DNA from 4 places in the Kocuria sediminis genome. Region 2 is predicted to be linked to each of the others. Evidence: riboswitches for the same ligand, from Rfam matches in the RefSeq annotation. Region 2 holds a riboswitch; each other region holds the start of a gene.
The links. A riboswitch is a leader RNA that binds a small molecule or an ion and turns the genes downstream of it on or off. The one in region 2 is predicted to bind S-adenosylmethionine.

Region 1 (5,565 bases), on a different contig from region 2:
TCCGTGGAGAAGCTGAGGTCGGCCGCGAGCGGGAACCACTGGAAGCCCAGCTGCACGGGCTGGGGCGCGCGCAGGGAGGCCACGCTGAACTCGCCCGGCAGCTCCGGGACGAGGCCCATCAGGTCGTGCTCGTGCGAGCCGTAGCCGTGCAGCAGCACGAGCAGCGGAGTGCCGGGGCGGGCGTCGGCGTCGGTGCTCCACACGGCGTGCGGGGCGGCGGGCGCGGTCGGGGCGGTTCCGGTCGGGGCGGGGGCGTCGGTCATGGCACCAGTGTGCCACCCGCGGCGCCGCCCGCCCGGGCCCCGACGCACGGCCCGGGTCCCCGGGCCGTGCGTCAGGGCCGGGCCAGCACGGTCTCCACGAGCAGCTTGCCCACCTGCGGCGCCTCGATGAGGAACCCGTCGTGCCCGGACGGGGACGTGAGGGTGTGCCGCCGGACGTCCCCGGGCAGGGCGGCGGCCAGGACGTCGGACTCGCGCGGCAGGTACAGGCGGTCGGAGTCGACCGCGGCCACGAGCCACTCGCACGAGGTCACCGACAGGGCCTCCTCGAGCGTGCCGCGGCCGCGGCAGACGTCGTGGGACATGAGCGTCTCGTTGACGGCGAGGTAGCTGTTCGCGTCGAAGCGGCCCGCGAGCTTGGAGGCCTGGTGGTCGAGGTAGCTCTCGATCTGGTAGCGCCCGCGCTCCCCGGGACGGGTGCCGATCACCTGCTCCTCGGCCTGCGGGGTGCGCCCGAACCGGTGGTGCAGCTCGTCGGCGGAGCGGTAGGTGATGTGGGCGATCCGCCGGGCCAGGCCCAGCCCGGTCAACGGGAAGGGCCCGTCGTAGTAGTCCCCGCCCCGGAAGTCCGGGTCCTGGCGGATCGCGAGGTTCTGCGCCTGCCCCCAGGCCAGCTGCTCGGCGCTGGACTGGGCGCACGCGGCGACCACCGCGCAGGCCCGGACCCGCTCGGGGTAGGTCACGGCCCACTCCAGGGCACGCGCCCCGCCCATGGACCCCCCGACGACCAGGCGCCACGCGTCGATGCCCAGGGCGTCGGCCAGGGCGGCCTCCGCGTGCACGGAGTCGCGCACGGTGACCAGGGGGAAGCGGGAGCCCCAGGGCCGGCGCTCGGGGTCCACCTCGGCCGGGGCCGGGGTGGACGGCCCGGTGGAGCCGTAGCAGCCGCCCACGATGTTGGCGCACACCACGAAGTAGCGGTCCGTGTCGATGGCGGCGCCGGGGCCGACCAGCCCGTCCCACCAGCCGCCGCTCTCGGCGGCGCGCCGCTGCGCCTCCGGGGCCCCGGGCCGGGCCCGCCCGGCGGCCACGTGGGTGTCCCCGGTCAGGGCGTGCTCCACGAGCACGGCGTTGGAGCCGTCCGGGGCGAGCACGCCCCAGGTCTCGTAGGCGATCCGGACCTCCGGCAGCCGGAAGCCGGACTCCAGCTCCAGCGTGCCGATCTCGGCGTGCCGCGGCACGCCGTCCTCGCGCACGTCCGCGCCGGCACCGCGCAGCACCGTCACGCTCACCCCTGCCCTCCGGCCACGGCCGCGGCCGCGGCGAAGCCCTGCTCCAGGTCCGCCAGGATGTCCTTGACGTTCTCCAGCCCCACGGACAGGCGCACGAAGCCGGGCTCCACGCCCGCCGCGAGCTGTTCCTCGGGCAGCAGCTGGCTGTGGGTGGTGGACGCGGGATGGATCACCAGGGAGCGGACGTCGCCGATGTTCGCCACGTTGGAGTGCAGCGTCAGGGCGTCCACGAACGCCGCCCCGGCCGCCCGGCCGCCCTCGAGGACGAACCCGAGGACCGACCCGGCGCCGCGGGGCGCGTACTTGCGCGCCCGGTCGTGCCAGGGCGAGGACTCCAGCCCCGCCCAGCTCACCGAGCGCACGTCCTCGCGCGCCTCCAGCCAGCGGGCCACCTCCCCGGCGTTGGCCACGTGGCGCTCCATGCGCAGCGACAGCGTCTCGATGCCCTGCTCGATGAGGAACGCGTTGAACGGGGAGATCGCCGAGCCGAGGTCGCGCAGCAGCTGCACCCGGGCCTTGAGGATGTAGGAGAGGTTGACCCCGAACGCGCCCTCCGCGCCGAGGGCCTGGGCGTAGACCAGCCCGCCGTAGGACTCGTCGGGCTGGTTGAAGCCGGGGAAGCGCTCCGGGTACCGGCCGAAGTCGAACGCGCCGGAGTCCACGATCACACCGCCGAGCGCGGTGCCGTGCCCGCCGAGGAACTTCGTGGCCGAGTGCACCACGATGTCCGCGCCCCAGCGGAACGGCTGGACGAGGTAGGGGGTCGCCACCGTGTTGTCCACGATGAGCGGGACCTCGTGCTCGTGGGCGATCCCGGAGACCGTCTCGATGTCGAGGACGTCGTTGCGCGGGTTCGGGATGGTCTCGGCGAAGAACGCCTTGGTGTTCGGCCGCACCGCCCGCCGCCACGCCTCCGGGTCGTCCGGGTCGGTCACGAAGGTGGTCTCGATGCCCAGCTTGGGCAGCGTGAACTTGAAGAGGTTGTACGTCCCGCCGTACAGGCTCGGGCTGGCCACCACGTGGTCCCCCGCCCCGGCGAGGTTGAGCACCGCGAAGGTCGTGGCCGACTGCCCGGCGCTGAGCATCAGGGCCCCCACCCCGCCCTCCAGGGCGCTGATGCGGTTCTCCACGACCTCCGTGGTCGGGTTGCCGATGCGGGTGTAGATGGGCCCCAGCTCCGCGAGCGCGAAGCGGTCCGCGGCGGCCTGGGCGTCGGGGAAGACGAAGGACGTGCTCTGGTGGATGGGCAGGGCGCGGGAGCCGGTGACCGGATCGGGGCGCTGGCCGGCGTGGATCTGCTGGGTCTCGAACGACCAGCCGGCCGGGTGCTCCGGGGTGGGCAGCGCGGTCGCGGGGCGGTCGGTCGTGGAAGCAGTGGACTCGGACATGCCGGGAGACTCCTTGCGGGTGTCAGGGGTCCGGTGTCCGACCGTGGTGGTGCTGCCGTGCGACGGCCGGGCACCGAGGACCCGCGCTTGCTCGCTCGCCGGTCGCGAGGAGCCCGGTCTTCACCCAGGGCACCCCACCGCGGTGGAGGGTTGCCGGCCAGCTAGCTGGGGCTTGGACGCTGGCGCTCATGACCTGGACGACATTCTCCGGATTCGGGCGACACGGCGTCAAGCCGGGGCGCGGCGAGCGTCCCGCGCACGGGCCGGACGGGCCGGGGACCGCCCCGGCGGGGGCCGATTTGGAGACGAAAGTCACACGGTGCCACGATGAGCCCATGAGAGTCGACCACGTGTCCTACGCCTGCCGCCCGGAGGGCCTCGCCGCCACCACCGAGCGCATTGCCGACCAGCTCGGGATCGAGCCGGTCAAGGGCGGGGTGCACCCCCGTTTCGGCACCCGCAACATGATCCTCCCCCTCACCAACCACCAGTACGTCGAGGTCGTCGAGGTCCTCGAGCACCCCGCGGCGGAGAAGGCCCCGTTCGGCCGGGCCGTGCGCGCCCGCTCGGAGGCCGGCGGCGGCTGGCTGGGCTGGGTCGTCGAGGTCGAGGACCTCGCGCCCTTCGAGCAGCGCCTGGGCCGCCACGCGGTGCCCGGCCACCGGGTGTTCCCGGACGGCCGGTGCCTGGAGTGGCGCCAGATCGGCGTCAAGGGCCTGATCGCCGACCCCCAGCTGCCGTTCATGGTGCACTTCGACTCGGCCCCGGAGATGCACCCGTCCCAGGCCCGGATCACCGACGTGGGGCTCGCGGGGATGTGCATCGCCGGGGCGCCCGAGCGGGTGGCCGAGTGGCTGGGCGCGCCCGTGGAGACCGCCCTCGAGGACCTGGAGGTGGAGTGGCGCTACCCGGAGGGCACGCCCGGTCTGCTCTCGGTGTCCTTCAGCACCCCCGACGGGCTCGTCACCATCTGAGCCGCCGGCCGGGGCGGGCTCCCACGCCGGGCCCGCCTCAGCCGAGCAGCCGGCCGACGCCCAGGAAGCCCACGGCGTCCAGCAGGAAGTGCGCGACGACGAGGGGCATCACCCGCCCGGTGCGCCGGTAGAGCTCGGCGAAGACCAGGCCCATCACCACGTTGCCGAGGAACGGCCCGATGCCCTGGTACAGGTGGTAGCTGCCGCGGAACAGCGCCGTGACCGCCAGCACCACCGGCCAGCGCCAGCCGATGCGGGTGAGCCGGTCGGTGAGGAACGCGACCACCACCACCTCCTCGACCAGGGCGTGGCGCAGCGCGGAGAGCAGCAGCACCGGCACCGTCCACCAGTGCTCGGCCAGCCCGGACGTCGTCACCTGCGCGGTGAGCCCCAGGGCGCGCCCGGCCGCGTAGAGGGCCAGGGTGCCCAGGCCCATGACGAGGAACAGGACGGTGCCCAGCCCGAGGTCCGGGACCGGCATCCGGGCGTCGAGCCCGATCCGCCGCCGCACCGTGCCGAGTGCGCCCGCGGATCCGGCGAGCAGGTACAGGGCCAGCAGCACCGGGACCAGGTCCAGGCCGATGCCCGTGAGCTGGCGCAGCAGGTCGAGCAGCGGCTGCGGGCTCAGCGGCGGGTTCATCGTCGCCTGCGCCTCCGAGAGCGGGCCGCGGGCGAGCTGCTCGGCCAGGGAGAGCACCGCGTAGAGCGCCGAGGCGCCCAGGGAGACCCCCAGCACCAGGACCACCTGCATCCACAGGTCGGCGCGGGTGGAGCCGAAGGCCGGCGGTCGCGGGGCGAGGTGCGCGGGGGTGCTCATGCGGCCATTCTGGCACCGCCCGGGCCGGCCGCCGGGCCCGCCCGTCAGCGCCGCGGGCCCGGTCCGGCCAGCGGCGGACGGGGCGCCTTCCCTAGGATGGGCACATGACAGCTCTTCCCCCGCAGATCCGCCGGCACCCCGCCGAGCGCACCTTCCACGGCCACGTGTTCTCCGACCCCTACGAGTGGATGCGGGCGAAGGAGTCCCCGGAGGTGGTCGCCCATCTCACCGCGGAGAACGAGTACGCGGAGGCCCGCACGGCCCACCTGGCCGGGCTGCGGGAGTCGATCTTCGGGGAGATCAAGGGCCGCACCCAGGAGACCGACCTGTCGGTGCCGAACCGGCGCGGGGACTGGTGGTACTTCTCCCGCACGGTCGAGGGCGGCGCGCACCAGGTGTTCTGCCGGGTCCCGGCCACGACCACCGGGGACGTCCTCGCGGACTGGACCCCGCCCGTCGTCGAGCCCGGCACCCCCATGGCGGGCGAGCAGGTGCTGCTCGACGCCAACGCCGAGTCCGCGCAGCACGACTTCTACTCCCTCGGCAGCTTCGACGTCTCCGAGGACGGGGAGCTGCTGGCCTGGGCCGAGGACGTCACCGGGGACGAGCGGTTCACCCTGCGCGTGCGCGACCTCACCACCGGGGCGCTGCTCGCCGACGAGATCCCCGGCACCTTCTACGGGTCCTTCCTCACCCCCGACGCCCGCGCGGTGTACTACACCGTGGTGGACGAGTCCTGGCGGCCCCACCAGCTGCGCCGCCACGTCCTGGGCACCCCGGTGGCCGAGGACGTCGTGGTCCACGAGGAGACCGACCCGGGCCTGTGGCTGGGCGCGGGGCTGTCCGCGGACCGGCGCTGGATCGTGGTGGAGG
Region 2 (5,565 bases):
TGCGGTAGAACAGCTCGGCGCCGTTCTGCTCCGCGGCGGCCATGATCGGGTCCAGCCCGGACCAGGCGTCCACCTGGCCGTTCTCCAGCGCCGAGCGGCCGTCGGCGTGCTGCAGGTTCTGGATCGTGACGTCGGCCGGGTCCACCCCGCCCTCCTCGAGGGCCTGGAGCAGGAAGAAGTAGGGGTCGGTGCCCTTGGTGGCGGCCACGGTGCGGCCCTCGAGGTCGGCCACCGACCCCACCCCGCTGCCCGGGGTGGTGACGAGCGCGGACCACTCCGGTTGCGAGTACAGGTCGATCACCTTGATCGGGGTGCCGTTGCTGCGGGCCAGCAGCGCCGCGGAGCCGGCGGTGGAGCCGATGTCGACCGCCTCGGCGCGCAGCGCCTCGTTCGCCTTGTTCGAGCCCGCGGACTGCACCCACTCCACCTCGGTGCCCTCCTCGGCGAAGGCGGCCTCGAGCCAGCCCTTCTCCTTGATCACCACGGAGAGCGGGTTGTAGGTGGCCCAGTCGACCGTGACCTTCTCGGCCGCCTGTGCCTCGCCGGAGCCCTCACCCGAGCCCTCCCCGGCCATGCACCCGGTCAGGGACAGGGTCAGGACGGCGGCGAGGGCGGGGACCGTGCGGGCGGGGCGCGGGGACAGCGGCATGGTGGGGCCTTTCGTGGTGGGGTGGGCGTGCCGGGCGGACCCGGCGCGGCGCAGGGCCGCGCCGCGCCCGGGGGGAGCGGGGCGGGATCAGCGGGTCGCGGGGTGGTGGGCGTCGACGCCCAGGTGGCCGAGCAGCTGCACCCGCAGCTCGGCGAGGACCTCGGAGGCCCGGTCGCGGGGACGGTCGCCGGGCACGGAGAGCACCGTGCTGATCGAGGCGGGGGCGGTCGGGCCGGTGCGGCCCAGGACCACGATCCGGTCGGCCAGCTGCAGGGCCTCGTCGACGTCGTGGGTCACCAGCAGGACGGTGGTCGGCTGCGCGGCGTGGACGGTGAGCAGGAGGTCCTGCATCCGCAGCCGGGTCAGGGCGTCGAGGGCGCCGAAGGGCTCGTCGAGCAGCAGCACGCCGGGGTTGCGGGCCAGCGCCCGGGCCAGCGACGCGCGCTGGGCCATGCCGCCCGAGATCGCCCGGGGACGGTGGTGGGCGTGGGCGGTCAGCCCGACCAGGTGCAGCAGGTCGTCGATCACGGCGTCGGCCTCGGCCCGGCCCAGCCCGGAGGGCAGCCCCAGGCGGACGTTCTCGCGCACGGAGCGCCACGGCAGCAGCCGCGGCTCCTGGAAGGCGACGGCGCAGCGCGGGTCGATCCCGGAGACCGGGGTGCCGTCGATGAGCACCCGGCCGGCCGAGGCGGTGTCGAGGCCGGCGGCGGCCCGCAGCAGCGTGGACTTGCCGCAGCCCGAGGGCCCCAGGATCGCCAGGACCTCCCCGGGCCGGGCCGTGACGTCGACGTCGTGCAGGACGTGGTGGTCGTACCCGCCGGACGGGAAGGCCTTGCCGACGTGCTCGAAGGCCACCGAGCAGGCGCGCTTCGCGGTGGCCGGTGCGGCAGTGGTGGACGGTGCAGAGCCCAGCAGAGACGTGCCCATGATCAACTCCATCGGTCCTGGCATTAGCACCTCGCACGGGGATCGGACGGATCCGTGCCGGTTGCTGCGACGTCGACGAGCCAGGTCTCTCAGCCGCTCCGGATGGTTACCGCCCCATTGAACGTGCTCCGCGGGCCGCCTGGCAAATCGCTCCGCGGGCCGTCATGGTCGAAAACGGTGGCACGCCGCGCCCTCGTGCCGCACCATGGACCCATGACGAGCCGGAACACCCCGACCCGGGCGGACCTGGTCCGCGACGCCTGCACGGCGTTCGCGGCGGTCCTGGACGGGCTCGGGGACGACGACTCCTGGGCTCCCACCGGCTGCCGCGGGTGGTCGGTGCGGGACCTCGCCCACCACTGCGCCGCGGATGCGGTGCGCGGTCTGGTCGCCCTGCACACGCCCACCACGGCCCGCCCGGATCGGGACGCCGCGACCTACTGGGCGGACCGGGGGGTGGACCCCGCGGCCGCGGCCGAGGACCGGCGCCGCACCCGGGCGGCGGCGAGCCTGTACCCGGACTGGGAGGAGCTGCGGGGGCACTACCGGGAGTCGGCGCGGGCGCTGGTGCACGCGGCGGAGCGCTGCCGGCCCGGCGGGACGGTCCGCACCCAGGGCCACGTGCTCCGGGTCGACGACCTCCTGAGCACCCTGGCCGTGGAGGCCACGGTGCACCACCTGGACCTCATCGAGCACCTGGAGGGCTGCCCGGGGCCGGCGGTGGACGGGCTCGCCGAGGTCCGCCGGGTCCTCATCGACCTGTGGGAGCGGGAGCCGCCCGAGCACTGGAGCGACGAGCACTTCGCCCGGGTGGGCACCGGCCGCGCGGCCCTGCCCGCCCAGGACCGCGCGCACCTGGGCCCCGAAGCCGACCTGTTCCCGCTCTTCTCCTGACCCATCCCTCCTGCCCTCCCGCCGGGATCGCACGTGTCGGCGACCCGTGCGCGGTGGCCGGGACGTGCAACCTCGGGACATGGTGGGGATGCGTGCGGGACGTGGGCGGCGGGTTCGTGCCAGGGTGGGGGCATGAGCCGCAACGACCCAGCCGTGATCGACCGCCTGATGACACAGTCCGGACGGTGGGCCGTGGTGGGGCTGACCGGGAACACGGCCCGGCCCGCGCACTCGGTCGCCAAGCGCATCCGGGACGACCTCGGCATGACGATCGTCCCGGTCAACCCGAAGGGCGAGGTGGTGCACGGTGAGCCCGGCTTCCGCACGCTCGCCGAGGTCCCGGGGCGGATCGACGTGGTGGACTGCTTCGTCAACTCCCGCCGCGTCGGGGCCGTCGTGGACCAGGCCATCGCCGCCGGCGCCAGCGCCGTGTGGCTGCAGCTGGGCGTCGTGGACCACGCGGCGGCGGACCGCGCCGCTGCCGCGGGACTCGACGTGGTGATGGACACGTGCCCGCTGATCGAGCTCGGGGCGCGGCTGCGGCGCGGCTGGACGCTGGACCCGCGGCGCTCGCCGCCGCTCGCCCCGCCGGCCTGACTCCTCCCGCGGTCCTTCCGCGAGTTTCCGTGATCCTCCCGTGCACCGGGTGGACGAGGGGTTGCCCCGTGTGCGGGGGGAGCCGCTAAGCTGGTCCGCGACGACGATGACGAGTCCCGACGCGAAGCTCTGGCTGGTCGGGCGGCAACCCTCTCCCGTAGCGGGGTGCCCCAGATGAACATCGGGCCGCGGCGCACTCGCCCCGTGGCAAGTACGGCGCCCACGAGTGCGTCGGACCCGCGAGCAGGTCTTCACGACGCACGGGCGCGGGTCGATGATCGACCTGGGAGGTCCCTGTGAGCAAGCGCATCGCCCTGAACGCCTTCGACATGACCTGCGTGGGGCACCAGGCCCCGGGCCTGTGGAAGCACCCGCGCTCCCGCGCCGACGAGTACAACACCCTCGAGTACTGGACGGACGTCGCCCAGGTCCTGGAGAAGGGCCTGTTCGACGCGATGTTCCTCGCCGACGTGGTCGGCTACTACGACGTCTACCGGAACTCCGCGGCGCCGGTGATCAAGGACGCCACCCAGATCCCGGTCAACGACCCGTTCATGCAGATCTCCGCGATGGCGGCCGTGACGAAGCACCTCGGCTTCGGGGTGACCAGCGCGATCACCTACGAGCAGCCGTATCCGCTGGCACGGAAGTTCGCGACCCTCGACCACCTGACCAAGGGCCGGATCGGCTTCAACGTGGTGACGTCCTACCTGAAGTCCGCGGCCGAGAACCACGGGCTGACGGAGCAGATCTCCCACGACGAGCGGTACGAGATCGCCGAGGAGTTCATGGAGGTCTGCTACAAGCTGTGGGAGGGGTCCTGGGAGGACGGTGCGGTCAAGCGCGACCGCAAGAACGGGGTCTTCGCCGACCCGTCCCTCGTGCACCCCATCCAGCACCACGGCAAGTACTTCGACGTGCCGGGCATCGGGCTGACCGAGCCGTCCCCGCAGCGCACCCCGCTGATCTTCCAGGCCGGCGCCTCCTCGCGCGGGCGCGCCTTCGCCGGGCGGCACGCGGAGGCGGTGTTCGTGGGCGGCATCCGCCCGGACCTCACCCGCGTGGTCACCGACAAGCTGCGCGACGAGGCCGAGGCCCAGGGCCGGGGGCGGGACGACCTCAAGATCTTCGCCATGCTGCACGTGATCGTCGACGAGACCGACGCGAAGGCCGAGCAGAAGCGGCGCGACTACGAGCAGTACGCGGACGCCGACGGCGCCCTGGGTCTCGTGGGCGGCTGGTCCGGGGTGGACCTGGGCCGCTACGACGAGAACGACGTGCTGGAGTACATCAAGACCGACTCCATCCAGTCCTTCCTCACCCCGTTCACCACCGCGGACCCGAAGAAGAAGTGGACGGTCAAGGAGGTCGCCAAGCACATCTCGATGGGCGGGATGGGCGTGCCGATCGTCGGGTCCCCGCAGACGGTGGCCGACGAGCTGGAGCGGTGGATCGACGACGGCGGCCTGGACGGCATCAACCTCGCCTACCACGTCTCCCCGGGCTCGTTCGAGGACTTCGTGGAGTGGGTCGTGCCGGAGCTGCAGAAGCGCGGCCGCTACCGCACCGCCTACGAGGGCACCACGCTGCGCGAGAACGTCTACGGCGCCGGACGGACCAGGGTGCTCGACACCCACCCGGCCGCGCGGTATCGGGGCGCCTACGCCGGCAAGCCGTCCGCCGCGGACACCCCCGCCCGCGATCTCGTGTCCTGACGCACTCGGGGTCGCGGGCCCCGCGCTCTTCCACCGCGTGCGGCAGCGCAGTACTCTGGTGGTACCAAGCATGCTTTCCATGAACGTCCGCCGCTCCGGTCCCACACCCGGATCACCGCAGACACGAAGGAAGCGAGGCACCACCATGACCACTCCCGCCGCCCGGCCGGACCACCGGACCGCGCACCGCTCACCTGTCCAGACCGCCGCTCTGCTGTACGGGGCGGTCTTCCTGCTCGTGGGCGTGGCCGGCTTCATCCCGGGCCTGACCACGAACTACGACCAGCTCATGGCCGCCGGCCACCAGTCCGAGGCGATGCTGCTGGGCGTCTTCCAGGTCTCCTGGCTGCACAACATCGTCCACCTGCTCTACGGTGTGGCCGGGCTGGCCCTGGCCCGCTCCGCCGCCGGGGCCCGCAGCTTCCTGCTGTGGGGTGGGCTGGTCTATCTGGTCCTGTGGATCTACGGGCTGCTCGTGGGCCCGGAGTCGCCCGCGAACGTCGTGCCGGTGAACACCGCCGACGACTGGCTGCACCTGGTCCTGGGCGTGACCATGGTGGGCCTGTCCTTCCTGCGCCGGGACACCCACGACCGCAGCGCCACGCGCAACACCACCGGCCCGGCCTACTGACCGCTCCGCCGCACCGACAGCGCGGTGCGGCCAGCAGGTCCGCACAGCAGGCCCGCACGGCAACGGCTCCCCCGCCTCGGCGGGGGAGCCGTTGCCGTGCGGCGGGGCCGGTCAGCCGGCCGGGGCGGCGCGCCAGCGCAGCAGGGCCGCCA
Region 3 (5,565 bases), on a different contig from region 2:
GTGCTCATGCGGGCCAGGGTAGCGCCTCGGGCTACGAGGCCGCGCCCGTGAGCGCCCGTTCGAGGTCCTCCAGCTGGTCCTCGACGTCCTCGATCCCCACCGACAGCCGCACGAGGTCGGTGGGCACCGCCAGCGGGGTGCCCCGGACCGAGGCGTGCGTCATCTCCGACGGATAGCAGATCAGGGACTCGACCCCGCCCAGGCTCACGGACAGCGAGTACAGCCGCGTGCCCTCGGCCACCGCGCGGGCCGCAGCCTCTCCCCCGGCGAGGCGGAAGGAGACCATGCCGCCGGACCCGCGCATCTGCGTCGCGGCGAGCGCGTGGCCGGGGTGCTCGGGCAGCCCGGGGTAGAGCACCCGGGACACCTCCGGGCGCTCCAGCAGCCACTCGGCGATCCGCTGGGCGTTCTCCTGGTGGCGCTCCATGCGCAGGCTCAGGGTCTTGAGCCCGCGGGCGGCCAGGTAGGAGTCCTGGGGCCCGGCCACGGCGCCGGCGGCGAACTGCTGGAAGCCGACCGTCTCCGCGAGCGGCGCGCCGCGCCAGGCGGCGGCTCCGACGACCACGGCCCCGCCGAGGACGTCGGAGTGCCCGCCGATGTACTTGGTGGTGGAGTGCACCACGGCGTGGGCGCCGAGCAGCAGCGGGTTCTGCAGGTACGGGGACGCGAAGGTGTTGTCCACCACGAGCAGCGCCCCCGCCTCCCGGGCCAGCTCCGCCCAGGCCGCGACGTCGGCGATGCCGAGCAGCGGGTTGGAGGGCGTCTCCAGCCACAGGACCGCGGTGTCCCCGGGGCGGACCGCGGCGCGGACGGCGTCGAGGTCGGTGATCTCCACGGGCGTGTGGCCGATCCCCCACGGGGCGAGCACCCGGGTGATCAGCCGGTTGGTGCCGCCGTAGCCGTCGGCGCCGAGCACCACGTGCTCGCCCGGGCGCAGCACCGCCCGCAGCAGCGCGTCCTCGGCGGCGATCCCGGAGGCGAAGGCGAACGCGCGATCGCCGTGCTCCAGGGCCGCGAGCTGCTCCTCGAAGCCGTTGCGCGTGGGGTTCGAGCCGCGGCTGTACTCGTGGCCGGCGCGCAGGACGTTGATCCCGTCCTGGGCGAAGGTGGAGGTCTGGTAGACCGGCGGGATGACGGCCCCGGTCAGCGGGTCGGGCTGCTGGCCGGCGTGGACGGCGGTGGTGGTGAAGCCGCGTCGGCGGGTGGTGACGGTCCGAGTCATGGTGGGGCTCACTTCCGGAGGGTCGGAACGGTCTCGGGCACGGCGTCGAGGGCCTGGCCGAGGTCGGCCACGAGGTCCTGCGGGGCCTCGAGGCCGATCGAGAGCCGGATGGTGGTCTCGGCGATCCCGCCCGCCCGGCGCTGCTCGGGCGTGAGCCGGCAGTGGGTCATCGCGGCCGGGTGGGCCACGAGGCTGCGGGTGTCGCCGATGTTGGCGACCAGCTTGAACAGCCGCAGCCCGTCGATGAAGGGCCCCACGGCGGCGTCCGGGGCGGCGAGGTCGAAGGAGAACACGGAGCCGGTGCCGCGGGGGAAGTCCCGGGCCGCGATCCCGGCCCCGGGGTCCCCCGGCAGCCCGGGGTGGTGCACGCGCGCGACGGCGGGGTGATCGGCGAGGAACTCGGCCACGGCCAGTGCCGAGGCCGTGTGCCGGGCCACCCGCAGGTCGAGGGTCTCGGTGCCCTGCAGGATCTGGCTGGCGTTGAACGGGGAGAGCGTGGTGCCGAGGTCGTGCACGTACTTGGCCCGAACCAGGTGCAGGTAGGGGCTGGCCCCGGCGCACTTGTCGAGCAGGCTCTGCCCGCCCCAGCGGGCGCGGGCGCGGGTGAACTGCGGCCACCGCGCCGGCTGCGCGGACCAGTCGAACGTCCCGCCGTCCACGACCGCCCCGGCGAGGGCGTTGCCGTGGCCGCCGAGGAACTTGGTGGCCGAGTGCACCACGACGTCCGCGCCCTTCTCCAGCGGCCGGTACAGCGCCGGGGAGGCGAGGGTGTTGTCGACGACGACGGGCACCCGGGCCGCCCGGGCGACGTCGGCGATCCCGGGCAGGTCCGGCAGCGTGGCCAGCGGGTTGCCGATGGACTCGAGCAGGAAGGCGCGGGTGTCGGGGCGCACGGCCGCGGCCCAGGCGCCGGGGACGGTGGGGTCCACGAAGTCGACCTCGACGCCGTGGTCAGCCAGCGAGTCGGTGAGCAGGTCCACGGTCCCGCCGTAGAGCTTCTCGGAGGCGACCAGGTGCCTGTCCTCCCCCTGCCCGAGCAGGGCCAGCAGCGCCACGGCCACCGCGGACTGCCCGGAGCCGGTGGCCACGGCGCCCACCCCACCCTCGAGGTCGCTGATCCGCTGCTCGAGCACGGCGACCGTCGGGTTGCCGGTGCGGGTGTAGGTGAAGCCCGCCCGGGTCTGGGCGAACATCTGCCGGGCGGCCTCGTAGTCCGGGAACTCGAAGGCGGCGCTCTGGTAGATCGGCACCGTGAGGGTGCGCTGCCCGGGGTCGTGGTCGGCGCCGGCGTGGATCTGCCGGGTCGAGAGGTCCAGGTCGGTCACGGGGAGGGACATGGCGCGGCTCCTGTGCACTTGCTCTTACCCGCACCGGTCACCCGCTGCGCGGCAACGGGGATGCAGGCCGCTTCCTCATCCGAACCACCCGGTGAGCATGGGGTTGGTGCGCGACCCAGTCGGAGCTTGGCAGTCGCGTCTCGTGAAGCTGGGACCACAGTATGCGCGGGGCGGGCCGGCGCCGCTCCACGACCGAAGATGACGTCCGTGACGGATCGTGACGCCGCTCGCGACGCATCCTGTGACGCCCTTGCGATCACCCCCGGTGGCGTCCCGCGCACCCGGTGCCGCGGCGGGTTACGCCCGGGTGTCGATGTCCTCGAAGATCAGGAACGTCTGGGTGTCCACCACGCCGGGCAGCTGCTGGATGTGCTCGAAGATCACCTGCCGCAGGTGCACCGTGTCCACGGCGCGCACCAGCAGCATGACGTCGAAGTTCCCGCCCACCAGGGCGATGTGGTGCACGGCCGGGATGGCCTGCAGCTGCCCGCACAGCTCCCGCCAGGTGTTCTGCTGGAGCTTCAGCGTCACGTAGGCCGAGGCCTGCAGCCCGGCGCGCACCGGGTCGATCACGGTGCTGAAGCGCAGGATCACCCCCTCGTCGCGCAGCCGGTTGATGCGGGCGTAGGCGTGGGCGCGGGAGACGTGCACGGCCGCCGCGATCGCGGTCACCGACTGCCGGGCGTCCCGGGAGAGCTCGGCGAGGATCTTCCGGTCGGTCTCGTCCAGCGGGACGGGGGTCGAGGGCACGGCGGGCTCCTTCGGGGTGGGGTGGGAGGGCGGGAAGCGGTGTCGGACGAATGCGTGTGTCCCACGCCACAGTAAAACATTTCGTCCACGGAGACGGCACCGCCGCCCGCAGGATTCTGGACTTTCCCGCGCGCCTGGATACGAACCGCTCATCCTTCTCATACTGGGCGGACAGAACTTCAGCGGCCTTCCCGCCTCCCCGCGTCCGCGCCCGGACCGGGGACCGACCGAGGGGACACCATGAGCCAGACCGTCGAGACCCCCGAGGACCCGATCCTCCGGGCCTCCCAGACCTTCGGCATCACACCGGAGCAGTACATGCTCCCGGCCCGCGGCGAGATCCGGATGGTGGACCCCGCCGGCCGCCTGCTGCCGGCCGAGGAGCAGGGCACCGAGCCCGGCCACGAGTACCCGCTGCCCGCCGGGGACGTGCTGCTGGGCGCCTACGAGAAGCTGGTGGTCGGCCGCCGGGTCAACGACCAGAACTCCGCGCTGGTGCGCCAGGGCCGGATGGCCGTCTATCCCTCCAGCCACGGGCAGGAGGCCTGCCAGGTGGCCGCGGCCCTGTGCCTGCGGGAGGGCGACTGGCTGTTCCCCACCTACCGGGACACCGTGGCCGTGATGACCAGGGGCGTGCGGCCCATGGACGTGATGTCGATCTTCCGCGGCGAGTGGCACGGCGGCTACGACCCCCACGAGCACCACGTCGGCATCCAGTCGACCCCGCTGACCACCCAGCTGCTGCACGCGGTGGGCGTGGCCCACGCCGCGAAGCTGCGCGGTGAGGACACCGTGGTCCTGGCCATGTGCGGCGACGGCGCCACGAGCGAGGGCGACTTCCACGAGGCCCTGAACTTCGCCGCCGTGTTCAAGCTGCCGGTCGTGTTCTTCGTGCAGAACAACGGCTACGCGATCTCCGTGCCCCTGTCCCAGCAGTCGGCCGCCCCGAGCCTCGCCCACAAGGCGGTCGGCTACGGCATGGCCGGGGAGCGGGTGGACGGCAACGACCTGGTTTCCCTGCTCGCCACGCTGGGCCGCGCCGTGGACCTGGCGCGCTCGGAGTCCGAGCCCCTCCTCGTGGAGGCCCACACCTATCGCATGCAGGCCCACACCAACGCCGACGACGCGACCCGCTACCGCGACGACGCCGAGGTGCAGGAGTGGATCGCCAAGGACCCCGTGACCCGCATGCGCGCCTACCTGGCCGGGGAGGGGCTGCTCGACGACGCGGCCGAGCAGCGCATCGCCGCGGCCGCCGAGGACGTCGCCGCGGCCCTGCGCGACGGCATGAACGCCGACGTGGAGGTCGACCCGCGCGAGCTCTTCCGCCACGTCTACACCGAGCAGACCCCGCAGCTCGCCGAGCAGGAGCAGTTCCTCGCCGCCGAGCTCGCCCGAGAGGAGATCGCACAGTGAGCACCCTCCAGGCCCCCGCCCCGTCCGGGCGGACCCCGGCCGTCAAGCCGGCCACCTTCGCCCAGGCGCTCAACACCGCCCTGGCCGACGCCCTGGCCGCGGACGACGCCGTCGTCGTCTTCGGGGAGGACGTCGGGACCCTCGGCGGGGTCTTCCGGATCACCGACGGGCTGACGAAGCGCTTCGGCCGCACCCGCTGCTTCGACACCCCGCTGGCCGAGTCCGGGATCGCCGGGATGGCCGTGGGCATGGCGATGAACCGGATGCGCCCCGTGATCGAGATGCAGTTCGACGCCTTCGCCTACCCGGCCTTCGAGCAGATCGCCTCGCACATCGCGAAGATGCACAACCGCACCCGCGGCGCCGTGACCCTGCCGATCGTCATCCGCATCCCCTACGCCGGCGGCATCGGCGGCGTGGAGCACCACTGCGACTCCTCCGAGGCCTACTACGCCCACACCCCGGGCCTGAAGGTCTTCACCCCGGCCACCGTCGAGGACGCCTACCTCATGCTCCGCGAGGCGATCGACTCGGACGACCCCGTGGTGTTCTTCGAGCCGAAGAAGCTCTACTGGTCCAAGGCGCCGGTGGACCTGGCCGAGCTGAGGGACCGCTACGAGAACCGGGCCCCGGAGCGCCGGGAGGGCCGCGCCGTCGTCGCCCGCACCGGGCAGGACGCCACGATCCTCACCTACGGGCCGTCCGTGCCCACCGCCCTGGCGGCCGCCGCGGCCGCCGAGGCCGAGGGCCGCTCCCTCGAGGTCGTGGACCTGCGCAGCATCGTCCCGTTCGACGACGAGACCGTCGCCGCGTCGGTGCGCCGCACCGGGCGCGTGGTCG
Region 4 (5,565 bases), on a different contig from region 2:
TCGGCGTCCAGGCCGTCGATCGCCCCGACGACCTCGCCGAACTCGGAGTAGCACAGGTGGGTGTGGATCTGGGTCTCGTCCCGCACGCCCGAGGTGGCCAGGCGGAACGCGTCCACCGACCAGCCGAGGTAGGCCTGCTGGTCGGCACGGCGCAGCGGCAGCAGCTCCCGCAGGGCCGGCTCGTCGACCTGGATGATCCCGATCCCGGCGGCCTCCAGGTCCGCGACCTCGTCGCGCAGCGCCAGCGCCACCTGCCGTGCCGTCTGCTCCAGCGGCTGGTCGTCGCGCACGAAGGACCACGCGAGGATCGTGACCGGGCCGGTCAGCATGCCCTTGACGGGACGGTCGGTGAGGGACTGGGCGTGGCCGATCCACGGAACGGTGAACGCCTCGCCGCGCAGCCCCGGGCCCTCCCGGCTGACGTCACCCCACAGGATCGACGGGCGGGTGCAGCGGGAGCCGTAGGACTGCACCCAGCCGTGCACGGTGGTCGCGAAGCCGTCCAGGTGCTCGGCGAAGTACTGGACCATGTCGTTGCGCTCCGGCTCGCCGTGCACGAGCACGTCGAGCCCGAGCTCCTCCTGCAGGCGCACCACCCGCTCGATCTCCTCGCGCAGGAACCCCTCGTACTCGGCGTCCGGAAGCGCCCCGGCGCGGTGCCGGGCGCGGGCGGCGCGGACCTCGGCGGTCTGCGGGAAGGAGCCGATGGTGGTGGTGGGCAGCGGGGGCAGGGGACCGGAGGCCGTGAAGGACCGGCCCTCCTGGGCGGCGCGGCGCACCGCGGCGGGGGCGCGGCCGATCTCCGCCGAGGTCAGGGACGCGGCCCGCTCGCGCACCGCCGCGTCCCGGACCCCCGGGGCGTCCTCGCGGGAGCGGCGGGCCGCGGCGGCCTCCGCCAGCCGGTCCGCGACCGCCCCCCGCCCCGCGGCGAGACCGCGGGCCAGGGTGACGATCTCGCCGACCTTCTGGTCGGCGAAGGCGAGCCAGCTGCGCAGCAGCGGGTGCAGCCTGGTCTCCTCGGCCACGTCGTGCGGGACGTGGAACAGGGAGGTGGAGCTGGCCACGGCGACCCGGGCGCCGGCGCGGGCCAGGTCCTCCAGCTCACCGAGCCGGCCGGCCAGGTCGGCCCGCCACACGTTGCGCCCGTCGACCGCCCCGGCCACGAGCACGGGGGCGCCCTCGCCGGCGAACAGCGCCAGCTCCGCGGGGGCGGGGGCCGCGCCCTTGACCAGGTCCAGGTGCACGGCCTCGACCCCGCTGCGGGCCAGCGGGCGCAGCAGGGCGCCCGGGGAGCCGTAGGAGGTGGTGACGAGCAGCCGCGGCCGCCCGGGAACGGCCGTGAGCGCCGGATAGGCCTCCTGCACGGCCGCGGCGAGCCGCGCGGCGGGCACGTCCTGGTCGGCCACGAGCGCCGGCTCCTCCAGCTGGACCCACGGCGCCCCGGCCGCGGCGAGCTCGCCGAGCAGCTGGGCGTACACCGGGAGCAGGTCGGCGAGCCGCTGCAGGGGGTCGAAGCCGGCGGGGGCGTCGTCGTCGGCCTTGGCCAGCAGGAGGAAGGAGACGGGGCCCACGAGGACGGGACGGACGGTGAAGCCGTTCTCGGCGGCGCGGCGGACGTCGGCCACGAGCCGGCCGGCGGAGGCGGTGAAAGGGGTCCCGGGGCCGATCTCGGGGACCAGGTAGTGGTAGTTGGTGTCGAACCACTTGGTCAGCTCCAGCGGTGCCCGCCCGGCGTCGCCGCGGGCCAGCACGAAGCTGCCGTCCAGGTCCAGGCGCCCGTCCGCCCCGGCCAGGTCCGCGAAGCGGGACGGGACCGCCCCGAGGGCCACGGTGGTGTCGAGGACCTGGTCGTAGAGGGGGAAGGCCGCGGGCAGGGACGCGTCCTGCGCGCCCAGGCCCAGCTCCACCAGCCGGCGGTAGGTGGCCAGCTGCAGCTCGCCGGCGGCCGCCTCGAGCTCCTCGCGGGTCGAGCGCCCGGCCCAGTAGGCCTCGAGGGCCTGCTTCAGCTCGCGGCGCCGGCCGATCCGGGGGTACCCGGTGATGGTGGCGGCGGGGAAGGGGACGGCAGGGGTGGTCGTGCTCATGGGTGTGCTCCTCGGCAGATCTGGGAAAAGGTACGGGCGAAGGTCAGGGGAAGGGCCCGGGAAGAGGCCCGGGCCACGAGGCGCGGACGGGGCCGGCCTCCCTCGCTGCTCAGGCGGGCAGCAGGTCCGGCAGGGCCGCCGGCTGGTGGGGCACGCGCGGCAGGTCCACACGCTCCAGCAGGTCCAGGGCGGCCCGGTGCTCGTTGAAGGTGTAGAGGTGCAGCCCGGGCGCCCCGGCGTCGAGGGCCGCGCGGGCCAGGCGGGTCGCGAAGGCCACGCCCGCCCGGTGCCGCTCGGCGGGGCCGGCGGCCTCCTCCAGGGCCGCGGCCAGGCCCGGGTGGGGCCGGAGCCCGGCGAGCCGGCACAGCGTGGCCAGCCGCCGCGGCTCCGTGACGGGCATGATCCCCGGCACGATCGGGATCGTCACCCCGGCGGCCCGGGCGGAGGCAACGAGGCGCTCGTAGCGCTGCGGGCGGAAGTAGACCTGCGTGATCGCGAAGTCCGCCCCGGCACGCTGCTTGGCCAGCAGCACCTCGATGTCGTGCCGGAAGGACGGGGACTCGGGGTGCCGGGTCGGGTAGGCGGCCACGCCCACGGCGAGCCGGCCGCCGGCGAGGGACGCGGTGTGGCGCTGCTCGACCTCGCGCACGAGCTCCACCAGGTCCCCGGCGTGGGCCAGCTCGCCGGGCTCCGCGTCCGGCTCCAGGTCCCCGCGCAGGGCCAGGACGCCCCGGACGCCGCGGTGGAGCAGGGACGTGACGGTCTCCTCCAGCTCGGCCCGCGTGCTGCCCACGCACGTGAGGTGCGCCAGGGGCCGCAGGCCGGTGCGGGCCAGGAGGTGGTCCAGCAGCGCCAGCGATCCGGCCCGCCGCGGGGCGTCCCCGCTGTACGTGACAGCGACGTGGTCGGGGCGGGTGGGCTCGAGCTCCTCGATGGTCCGCAGCAGCGTCTCGGCGCTCGCCGCGCAGCGCGGTGGATAGAGCTCGTAGGACAGCGACGGCGGTGGCGCCGTCCGGTCGGGTGGTCGTCTCACAGAACCTCCTGGGGTCACCCCGAGGGAGGGCGCCGGCCGTCCCGGGGTGGACCCGGGAGGCTGCGACAGCTCCATCGGTCCTGGCGGGAGCACCGTTCCGCGGCCCGGTGGGGCTGCGGATGGTTGCTGCGGCGTCGACGAGCCAGGTCTCTCGGCCGCTCTGGATAGATGCAGGACCCATTCCAGCGGGTGCCCCGGGCGGGTGCCAAGCCCGGCGGCGCAGAAGACGCCGGTGCGCCGACTGTGACGGCGGGCGCGTCACGCGGCGCAACATCGACACCGGGCGTCGCGCGACCCACGCGGCGTCAGCGCCGCGCACCGGTTCGCGCGGCGCCCGCCCACGGCCATAATGAGTGTGCCCCCGCCGCCCGGACCCCAGGAACGAGACGTCATGCCCAGTTCGCCCCGCATCGTGGCGGTCGTGCCGTGCCACAACGAGGAGGCCGCGATCGCGAAGGTCGTCACCGACCTGCACGCCACGGTCCCCGGCATCGAGGTCCACGTCTACGACAACTGCTCGACCGACGGCACCGCCGAGGCCGCCCGGCGGGCCGGCGCGCACGTGCGGCACGAGGAGGAGAAGGGCAAGGGCAACGTGGTGCGGCGGGCGTTCGCGGATCTCGACGCCGACGTCTACCTGCTCATCGACGGCGACGACACCTACGACGTGGCCGACGCGCCGCGGATGATCGAGACCCTGCTGGCGGGTCCCTACGACCAGGTGCTGGGGGTGCGCCGCCAGGTCAGCGGCACCGCCTACCGGGCCGGCCACGAGTCCGGCAACCGGTTCTTCAACACCCTCGTCACCTTCGCCTTCCGCCGCCAGGTCACCGACATGCTCAGCGGGTACCGGGTCTTCTCGCGGCGCTTCGTGAAGTCCTTCCCGGCGCTGTCCCGCGAGTTCGAGATCGAGACCGAGCTGACCGTCCACGCGGTCAACGCCCGGGTGCCGCAGACCGAGGTGGAGGTGGGCTTCCGCGACCGGGCCGAGGGCAGCGAGAGCAAGCTGCGGACCTACCACGACGGCTTCCGGATCCTGGGCATCTTCGCCCAGCTGCTCTTCCAGGAACGGCCCTTCCTGGTCACCGGCGCCGTCTCGTGCGCGCTGTTCCTGCTCGGTCTGGTCCTGGGCCTGCCCGTGGTGGTGGAGTTCGCGGGCACCGGGCTCGTGCCCCGCTTCCCGACGGCGTTCCTGGCCGCCTCCCTCGTGGTCCTGGCCGGGGTGTTCCTGCTGATGGGGGTCCTGCTGCACGGGCAGGCGAGGATCCGTCGGGAGACCTCCCGGCTGTTCTACCTGCGCCAGCCGGCCCCGCCGTGGAGCGGCGGGGCCGGGGCGGACCGTCCCGTTCCGCCCGCCGCGCAGGAGCGCCGGTGGGCCCGGTGACCGCGGCCGGCACCGGCGGCCGCCTGGCCCCGCTGCGCCCCTGGCTCCAGGGCCTGGGCATGCTGGTGGTCCTGCAGTTCGCCCTGTTCGGGCTGCTGGTGGTGGGCCAGGCCGTGCCGGACCGGCCCATCGTCGAGCACCTCCTCGCCGCGGTCGAGGACGGCACCTACGGCCCGCACGGCACGATCGACCGGATGGGCACCCCGGCGGACACCTTCACCGAGTGCGTGGTCGCGGGCACGGGCCTGGGCGCGTCCCCGGAGGAGTCGGCGTTCAGCCGGGCCGTCCGGATGCCCCGGCTCGCCACCTGCGGCGGCGGACCGGAGCAGCTCCGGGCCATCGCCGAGGGGGCCGTGCTGGAGGACAACAACTACTTCAAGTACTGGGCCGGCTACACGGTGCTCACCCGCCCGGTGCTGGCCGTGGCGGGGCTGGAGGGGCTGCGGATCGTCTCGGGCACCCTCATGGTGCTCGCCCTGGCCGGGGCGTTCCTCGCGCTGCGCGCCCGGACCTCCACCGCGGTGGGGCTCGCCCTCGTGCTGCCCTACGTCGCGGGGACGAACCTGCTGTCCACCCCCTCGACCTCCTTCAGCCAGTCGATCTCCATCGCCTTCATCTTCCTGTCCGTGCTCCTCGCCACGCTCGGGGCCGCCCGCTCGGCCCGGCTGGGCTGCGCGGGCGCCGCCCTGGGCGCCGCGCTCTTCTGCTTCGTGGACCTCCTGACCACTCCCGCCGTGCCGTGGGCGATGTCCGCCTTCGCCGTGGGGGCGGTGACGTGGTTCCACCGCCGCGAGCTGAGGGCCACGTTCGTGGCGGTGCTCCTGGCCGGCGCCGTCTGGCCGGCGGCCTTCGCCGTCACCTGGGTGGCCCGGTGGGTGATCGCCGGCGCCTTCCTGGGCATCCCGGCCACCGTGGAGGTGGTCCGCCGCAACGTGGGGAACCGGACCGGAGGAGACCACGCGGGGGTCGCGGAGTCCTTCGGGGCGGGGGTGCACGCCAACATCGACTACTGGTGGACCAGGGTGCCCACCGCGGAGCTCGTGCTGGCCGGCTGCCTGCTGGCG

Region 1: it holds a riboswitch for S-adenosylmethionine, as region 2 does, so the genes downstream of both, GMA12_RS11030 (bifunctional o-acetylhomoserine/o-acetylserine sulfhydrylase) here and GMA12_RS15750 (ABC transporter ATP-binding protein) in region 2, are expected to answer to the same signal.
Region 3: it holds a riboswitch for S-adenosylmethionine, as region 2 does, so the genes downstream of both, GMA12_RS14670 (O-acetylhomoserine aminocarboxypropyltransferase/cysteine synthase family protein) here and GMA12_RS15750 (ABC transporter ATP-binding protein) in region 2, are expected to answer to the same signal.
Region 4: it holds a riboswitch for S-adenosylmethionine, as region 2 does, so the genes downstream of both, GMA12_RS09190 (methylenetetrahydrofolate reductase) here and GMA12_RS15750 (ABC transporter ATP-binding protein) in region 2, are expected to answer to the same signal.

What each region holds. Positions count from the first base shown of each region.
Region 1 covers NZ_WOGU01000008.1:120,348-125,912, forward strand. The annotation lists gene GMA12_RS11020 (alpha/beta hydrolase) at 1-263, opposite strand, end outside; gene metX (homoserine O-acetyltransferase MetX) at 335-1,513, opposite strand; gene GMA12_RS11030 (bifunctional o-acetylhomoserine/o-acetylserine sulfhydrylase) at 1,510-2,901, opposite strand; SAM riboswitch class IV at 2,980-3,095, opposite strand; gene GMA12_RS11035 (VOC family protein) at 3,237-3,875, shown strand; gene GMA12_RS11040 (CPBP family intramembrane glutamic endopeptidase) at 3,913-4,692, opposite strand; gene GMA12_RS11045 (S9 family peptidase) at 4,797-5,565, shown strand, end outside.
Region 2 covers NZ_WOGU01000015.1:53,078-58,642, reverse strand. The annotation lists gene GMA12_RS15755 (aliphatic sulfonate ABC transporter substrate-binding protein) at 1-649, opposite strand, end outside; gene GMA12_RS15750 (ABC transporter ATP-binding protein) at 737-1,576, opposite strand; SAM riboswitch class I at 1,582-1,685, opposite strand; gene GMA12_RS15745 (maleylpyruvate isomerase N-terminal domain-containing protein) at 1,790-2,470, shown strand; gene GMA12_RS15740 (CoA-binding protein) at 2,603-3,067, shown strand; SAM riboswitch class IV at 3,173-3,287, shown strand; gene GMA12_RS15735 (LLM class flavin-dependent oxidoreductase) at 3,364-4,782, shown strand; gene GMA12_RS15730 (DUF4383 domain-containing protein) at 4,928-5,413, shown strand; gene GMA12_RS15725 (baeRF2 domain-containing protein) at 5,525-5,565, opposite strand, start outside.
Region 3 covers NZ_WOGU01000013.1:21,014-26,578, forward strand. The annotation lists gene GMA12_RS14660 (sulfurtransferase) at 1-8, opposite strand, end outside; gene GMA12_RS14665 (cystathionine gamma-synthase) at 32-1,222, opposite strand; gene GMA12_RS14670 (O-acetylhomoserine aminocarboxypropyltransferase/cysteine synthase family protein) at 1,231-2,559, opposite strand; SAM riboswitch class IV at 2,575-2,707, opposite strand; gene GMA12_RS14675 (Lrp/AsnC family transcriptional regulator) at 2,857-3,309, opposite strand; gene GMA12_RS14680 (thiamine pyrophosphate-dependent enzyme) at 3,550-4,725, shown strand; gene GMA12_RS14685 (alpha-ketoacid dehydrogenase subunit beta) at 4,722-5,565, shown strand, end outside.
Region 4 covers NZ_WOGU01000006.1:207,083-212,647, forward strand. The annotation lists gene metE (5-methyltetrahydropteroyltriglutamate--homocysteine S-methyltransferase) at 1-2,084, opposite strand, end outside; gene GMA12_RS09190 (methylenetetrahydrofolate reductase) at 2,194-3,117, opposite strand; SAM riboswitch class I at 3,186-3,288, opposite strand; gene GMA12_RS09195 (glycosyltransferase family 2 protein) at 3,509-4,501, shown strand; gene GMA12_RS09200 (hypothetical protein) at 4,489-5,565, shown strand, end outside.